3 regions of the Pedococcus sp. P2_D7 genome follow, and region 3 is predicted to be linked to each of the others. Evidence: predicted binding sites of a transcription regulator. Region 3 holds the regulator's gene; each other region holds the start of a gene.
What was found. Region 3 encodes LexA, which represses DNA repair genes until DNA is damaged. Its sites were predicted from a motif close to TCGAACANNTGTTCGA; they were not measured.

Region 1 (2,239 bases), on a different contig from region 3:
CGACGGAGAGGCCGAGGGCCCCTGCGACGGCCAGACGGACCGGCTTCTGGCTGAGGTTGAGTGTGCGCATTGCGTTCTCCTGCTTCGTGTTTCGGATCCGCCCGTCCCCTGGTGGAACCGGCTGCTGATCACGAAGGTAGGAACGGGCGGCACCCGCGTCGATGGGGAGGACTACCCGCCAGGGCCGCTCAGGCACGGGTCAGCGCAGGGGAGCTCTCCCCTCGGGTCGACGTGGCCCCCGGACATGCGACAGAGCGGGCCGGGTGGTCCCGGCCCGCCCTGGGCGGAGGCAGCGCGTGGCTGCCGTGCGGTGGTGCGTGAGGTCAGACGCGAGGGTCGCGGTCCACCTCGACCTCGTCGACCTGCGTGCCGGTGGCCGGGTCGGTGTGGCTGACCCGGCGGGACGAGTAGCCGCCGCCGGCCACGCCGCGACGGTTCGTCATGACGAGCGACAGCAGGATCGCGAGAACGCCGGCGATCATGCAGATCCAGCCGATCGTCTGGAGGTCGACCCCGCCGACCGAGGACGCGTCGATGGCGAAGGTGAGGATCGCGCCGACGACGATCAGGAAGATGCCGAGTCCGATGTACATGCTTCACTCCTGGGGGATTGCGGGCACTGGTCGCCCGTTGCCTCAACTCTATCGGCCGGAGGGCTCTGACCTGCGGCAACGCGGCGCATTCTTCGCAAACCGGCCTGCGCTGCCGCGACCGTCGGTGGGCCGCGACGGGCCTGCGACGGGCCGGCGACGGGCGTGCGACGGGCGTGCGACGGGCGTGCGACGGGCCGACAGCAGTTCCGCCGTGCCGGGTGACCATCTTTCTGGTCATTGTCCCTGTGGATGGTGCTTGTACTCGAACATGTGTTCGACTATAGTTGCCTACATGTCAGCAGCCGCCACCCTCCACCCCGGCCCCACGGGGACGGTCGAGGTGCTGCGCGAGATCGACGAGCTGCTCGACCGCCACACCGGCGGAGACGTGGTCGGGGCCGCGGCCGCCGGCGCCGCCCTGGGGGCGCTGGACCGGGTGATCACCCGGTTGCAGGCGGTGCGGCTGTCCGTGGTGGCCGAGGCCGATCGGGCCGAGGTGGCGTCCGCGTCGGGGATGACCGGCACGGGCGCCTGGCTCGCGGCCCGCACGAGGCGCGAGGGCGGTCAGGCGGCCCGCGACGTGCGCCTCGCGACCGCCCTGGACGACGGCCTCGAGGCCACGCGGGAGGCGCTGGCCGCCGGTGACGTGTCGACGGAGCACGCCCAGGTCATCGCGACCGCCACGGCTCAGCTGCCGCAGGGTCTTGGCGCCGAGGAGCGCACCGCGATCGAGACCGCCCTGGTGCGCCGGGCCAAGCTCGTCGACCCGGGCACCCTGCGACGCGACGGCCGCCGAGCGCTGGCCGCCGTCGAGCGGTCGCAGGCCGAGGTCGACGCCCACGAGGACCGGGTCCTGCGCACGCAGGAGGAAGCGGCGCTGGCCAAGTCGCGCCTGACCTGGCACCAGAACGGCGATGGCACGACGAGCGGCCACTTCACCCTGCCCACGCTCGCCGCGGCGATCCTGGTCAAGACGGTCCAGCAGATCGCCTCGCCGCGACGGTTCGCCCAGCAGGCTGCCAAGGCTGCGAAGGCGGCCGGGGCGACGACCGCGACCGAAGTCGCGGACGCCACCTGGGACGCCTTCCGCGCCGCCGACGGCGACTGGGCCCACCGCTACGGGTCCGCCTTCGTGGAGCTGCTCGAGCACCTGCCCACCGACACCCTCTCGGGCAAGGTCGCGGCGACGGTGGTCGTGACGGTCGACCACGACCAGCTCAAGGCGGCGCTCGGCGCGGCCCACCTCGACACCGGGCACGACCTCTCCGCCAGTGAGGCGCGACGGCTCGCCTGCAACGCCGGCATCGTCCCGGCGGTGCTGGGGGGCAGGTCGGTGCCGCTCGACCTCGGCCGGCAGGAGCGCTTCTTCACCGAGGCACAGCGGGTCGCCCTCGCGACGGTCTACGACACCTGCGCTGCTGAAGGGTGCGACCGGCCCTACGCCTGGTCCGAGCTGCACCACGAGGACCCGTGGGCGAGAGGCGGTCACACCGACCTCGCGCTCGCGGTGCCGTTGTGCGGACACCATCACCGCAGAGCCCACGATCCCCGCTACTGGCACCGCGTCGACACCGGTGCCCAAGGGAAGAAGTCCGTCATCTACGCACTTCGGAGCTAGCTTCCCTCCGCAGCTCGCTGTGCTCTTC
Region 2 (2,239 bases), on a different contig from region 3:
CAGCGGCCCCGGTGGAAGCCCCGGTGGAAGCCCCGGTGGAAGCCCCGGTGGAAGCCCCGGTGGAGGCCTCGGTGGTCATCAGTGGGTTTCCCATCAGTCCGCGACCCTCAGCAGCCGCCACTGGCTGCCGTGGTCGGCACCCAGGTCGTAGACCCCCACCCCGCAGAGGCGGCCGGCACTCGCCTCGACCCGCCAGACCTGTCGCTCGCGGGCATCGGTGAGCACGTCACTGCCACCATCACGCTCCCGGGCGTCGCGCCACCACGGGCGGCGTTCCTGCCAGCGGTCGAGCACGGCCCGCACGACGTAGAGCCGGCCGCGCCAGACGAACGCCTCGGGCTCGCGTCCTGCTCCCGCACCCTCGACACCTCCGGCAGCCCCCAGGGTGCCGGAGGTGAGATCGTCGCGAACCCCCTCGCGGACCTCGATGGTCTCTTCGTAGCGGCGAACCACGGGATGCTCCTTCACGGTCTGGTGCGGATGAGAGGTGGGATGAGAGGTGGGATGAGAGGGCGATGAGATGGGCAGCGTGAAACCGGGCATGACGCAGCACCGTCGAGGGCAGGCGCGACGGCGCACTCGGGTGCTGCTCTGGCCCTGTGACGGGCGGGGTCGAGGCGCCTGATCACAGGGCCAGAGCCGCAGTGCTCCGCGGGACCGCCGGTCACGGTGGAGCCGTCACCAGCGGGCCGTGACCGGTGGACCGGTCGTGGGACCACGAGTTCGAACAAGTGTTCGATAAGAAGAACCGTACACCCCGCCACGGACAGCCCGTCAACCCCTGCGGAACCAGTGGTGACAGCGACTCCCCCACGCCCCTAGTTTGGGGACATGACAGCGCCCGACGGACCGCCGTCGGCCCCCGACCTGGTGGCCTCCGCCACCGACCCGATGCCGGCCGCCACCGACCCGGCCGCATCCACCGCCGACCCGGCCGCATCCACCGCCGACCCGGCCGCACCAGCCACCGACCCGGCTGCCTCGACCCCCGACCTGACCGGGCACCCCGCCGTGCGCCGGGTCCTCGACACGCTTGCGGTGCACCACGTCGTCCCGCAGGTGGTCAGCCTGCCCGACGCCGCCCGGACCGCAGCCGCCGCAGCCGCCGCCCTCGGCATCACCCCGGCCGAGATCGCCAACTCACTCATCTTCCGTGCCCACGCCCCCGACCAGAGCATCAGCCCGGTGCTCATCCTCACCTCGGGCGCGCACAAGGTCGACCTGGTCAAGGTCGCCGAGCTCGTCGACGACATCGACCACCTCGACCGCGCCGACGCCGACTTCGTCCTGGCGGCGACCGGTTTCACCATCGGCGGGGTCGCACCGGTCGGCCACGCCACCCCGGTGCGCACCCTCGTCGACGTCTCGCTCAGCCGCTACCGGCACGTGTGGGCCGCCGCCGGGCACAGCCACACGGTCTTCCGCACGACCTACGAGGAGCTCCTGCGGGTCACCGGCGGACACGCCATCGAGGTCGCCTGAGCGACCCGCACCCTGACCCCGCACGCACGGAGTCGGGCGTGCCCCTGAGGGCGGGGCACGGCATACGAGGGCTGCTGGCTAGCCGCTCGCCACCTGGTGGACGCACAGGACGTTGCCGTCGGGGTCCTTGAACCACGCCGCCTTCTCGCCACCCATCTCGGCGATGTGGTCGACGGTCTTGAGGTCGGGCAGGTCGTAGTCCTCGAAGACCACGCCCCGCCCTTCGAGGTCGGCCACCTCGGCGACCACGTCGTCGACCTCCCAGGTCAGCGCGGTGCTGGGGTTCTGCGTGCCCGCTTCACGGGGAAGCAGCATCAGCATCGCGCCACCACTGAGCTGGTACATGAGGCTGCCCTCGTCGTTCGTCCCCAGGAACGGCAGGTCCAGCAGGTCGTAGAAACCCTTGGCGCGATCGATGTCCGCGACAGGAAGCAGCGCCGCAACTGCGCTCGTGGCCAATGACATGACGAGCACCTCCTTCAGGCCCTCCCAGCGTGCTCCCGGTCCGGCTGCTGGTGCTCCACCAAAGCGCGCAGCACAAGTCGGCACAATGGGCCCATGACCACCCCCAAGCCCGTCGAGTGCTGGCTCACCGACATGGACGGCGTGCTCGTCCACGAGGAGAGCGTCATCCCCGGGGCACCCGAGTTCATCGCCGCCCTGCAGGAGTCCGGGACACGCTTCCTCGTCCTGACGAACAACTCGATCTTCACCCCACGTGACCTGCGGGCCCGCCTGCTCGCCAGCGGCATCGACG
Region 3 (2,239 bases):
GAGCTCCTCGGGTACGCCTTCTCCGGACCGTTCCGCCCCCGGCCCGCCTACGCGGGCACCAAGGAGGTCTCGGTCTACCTCGCCGAGACCGCGCGGGGTCGCGGCCTCGGCCGCACCCTGTATGCCGCGCTGCTGGCGCGGCTCGACGCCGCGCCGGGCGTGCACACCCAGGTGGCCGTGGTGGCCCTCCCGAACGACGCGAGCGTGGCGCTGCACCTGGCGGCCGGTTTCGAACGGGTGGGGGTCCTGCGGGAGGTGGGGCACAAGTTCGGTCGTTATGTCGACACCGAGTGGTACCAACGGATGAGCCCCACGGATTAGGGCTGGCGTGTCGCGCCCTCGCGCGGCACTCTCGGAATTGCACCCCTGTCGCAGGCTGTGGAGGTTCGGAGATGGGCGCCATCGGAGCTGGGCCGTTCGAGAACGACGACGCACTGGACTTCCTCGACGAGCTCGAGGAGTCGGGGCAGGACGTGCGCCGCCGGAAGGTGGAGACCGCCCTCGCCCGGGTGGTCCGTGCGTCCGGCTACATCGAGGCCCCCACCATGTCCGAGGCCGTGGCGGCCGCCGCGGTGGTGGCCGCCTGTGACGACTTCGAGGCGGTGATCGGGGAGCGGAACGTGCCGCGCTGGATCGACGAGGACCCCATCGAGGTGGACGAGCGGCTCGAGGAGCTCGCGACGAAGGCCCTGCACCGCGCCCTGAAGTCCGACGACAACGAGCTCTGGGAGCTGTGGGCCGACGGCGACGGTGGCGAACGGTTCGCCACCAAGGTCACCCACCTGCTCGACGCCCTGGGTGACTGAGCCTTCTCCCTGCCTGCGGGGCCCCGACACGCGTGTGCCGCGGCACGCACGGGGCGTACCGCGGCACACGGTGCAGCCGGCACCTGAGGGTCGAGGTCAGATGCGGCGCAGCACCGCCGTGACCTTGCCGAGGATGGTGGCGTGGTCTCCGTCGATGGGGTCGAAGGCGGCGTTGTGCGGCATCAGCCACACCTTGCCGTCCTTGCGCTTGAAGGTCTTGACCGTCGCCTCGTTGTCGAGCATCGCGGCCACGATGTCGCCGTTGTCGGCGCTGGGCTGCTGCCGGACGACGACCCAGTCGCCGTCGCAGATCGCGGCCTCGATCATCGAGTCACCGACGACCTGCAGGAGGAAGAGCTGGCCCTCGCCCACGATCTGGCGGGGGAGCGGGAAGACGTCCTCGACGGTCTCCTCGGCCAGGATCGGCACACCGGCCGCGATGCGACCGAGCACCGGCACGTAGGACGCCTCAGGGCGGCGGTCGTTGATCCCGGTCTCGTCATAGGTGGCGGTCTCGTCCTCGACGCTGGCGCCGCCGCGGTAGCCCCGCATGTCGGCGGGCGAGTCGGGTGAGACGACCTCGATGGCGCGCGGTCGGTTGGGGTCGCGACGCAGGAAGCCCTTGCGCTCGAGCGTCGACAGCTGGTGGGCCACCGAGCTGGGGGAGGTGAGCCCCACGGCCTCGCCGATCTCGCGCAGGCTCGGCGGGTAGCCACGCCGGTCGACCGAGTTGCGGATCACCTCGAGCACCCGTCGCTGCCGGACGGTCAGACCGTCGCCGCGATCGCGGTCGGGCAGTTCCTTGACGTTGTCGTCGCTCATGCCGCTTCCTCACTTGAGCCGATAAAGGTGCAGGTCAGATGCCGTGTGCCGGGCAACTCAGCGGCTGTGACAGGTGGGCTGTCAGTGGCCTCTGATGTGCTTGGGGCATGAACACAGCGTATGGCCTTCGAACGTCTGTGCCAAACATGTGTTCGACGCGTGTCTTGATCCGTTCGAACATGCGTGCTAGAAATCACCCAGGCAGTTCTTCGCACACCCGTTCGATGAACGCAACCATGAGCCCCCAGCTCACCGCCCCCATGGAGGACCAGATGAGTGCAGCAGTCGCTTGGGACGTCGCCCCCGCGCCGGTGCGGGTCCCCGTTCGCCCGGCTCGCCCCCAGCTGGTCTCGGTGCCCACCGGGGCAGCGGTCCCCCAGGTGCCGGCCACGCCGCTGCGCATCACCCGCGCGGGCCGGCTGGCGCTGACCCTCATCGTCGTCGTGGCGGCGGTCGCCCTGGCGGTCGCGCTCTTCTCCGGCGGAGCCTCCGCCACCGTCATCGACCACTCGACCACCGTGGGCACCGGCCAGACCCTCTCCGAGATCGCCACGCAGCAGCTCCCTCAGCTGCCGATGGCCGAGGCCGTGGCCCAGCTCCAGATCGCGAAC

Region 1: the regulator LexA is predicted to act here: its motif matches at 856-871, upstream of AC1DWJ_RS04545 (HNH endonuclease signature motif containing protein).
Region 2: the regulator LexA is predicted to act here: its motif matches at 724-739, upstream of AC1DWJ_RS00420 (YbaK/EbsC family protein).

Annotation. Positions count from the first base shown of each region.
Region 1 covers NZ_JBFUEH010000002.1:219,949-222,187, reverse strand. The annotation lists gene AC1DWJ_RS04555 (CHAP domain-containing protein) at 1-70, opposite strand, end outside; gene AC1DWJ_RS04550 (DUF6458 family protein) at 324-593, opposite strand; gene AC1DWJ_RS04545 (HNH endonuclease signature motif containing protein) at 886-2,211, shown strand; gene AC1DWJ_RS04540 (NHL domain-containing thioredoxin family protein) at 2,238-2,239, opposite strand, start outside.
Region 2 covers NZ_JBFUEH010000001.1:82,150-84,388, reverse strand. The annotation lists gene AC1DWJ_RS00430 (SAV_6107 family HEPN domain-containing protein) at 1-94, opposite strand, end outside; gene AC1DWJ_RS00425 (DUF6504 family protein) at 94-453, opposite strand; gene AC1DWJ_RS00420 (YbaK/EbsC family protein) at 832-1,482, shown strand; gene AC1DWJ_RS00415 (VOC family protein) at 1,561-1,947, opposite strand; gene AC1DWJ_RS00410 (HAD-IIA family hydrolase) at 2,041-2,239, shown strand, end outside.
Region 3 covers NZ_JBFUEH010000008.1:75,926-78,164, forward strand. The annotation lists gene AC1DWJ_RS18065 (N-acetyltransferase family protein) at 1-321, shown strand, start outside; gene AC1DWJ_RS18070 (DUF4259 domain-containing protein) at 393-806, shown strand; gene lexA (transcriptional repressor LexA) at 903-1,628, opposite strand; gene AC1DWJ_RS18080 (LysM peptidoglycan-binding domain-containing protein) at 1,853-2,239, shown strand, end outside.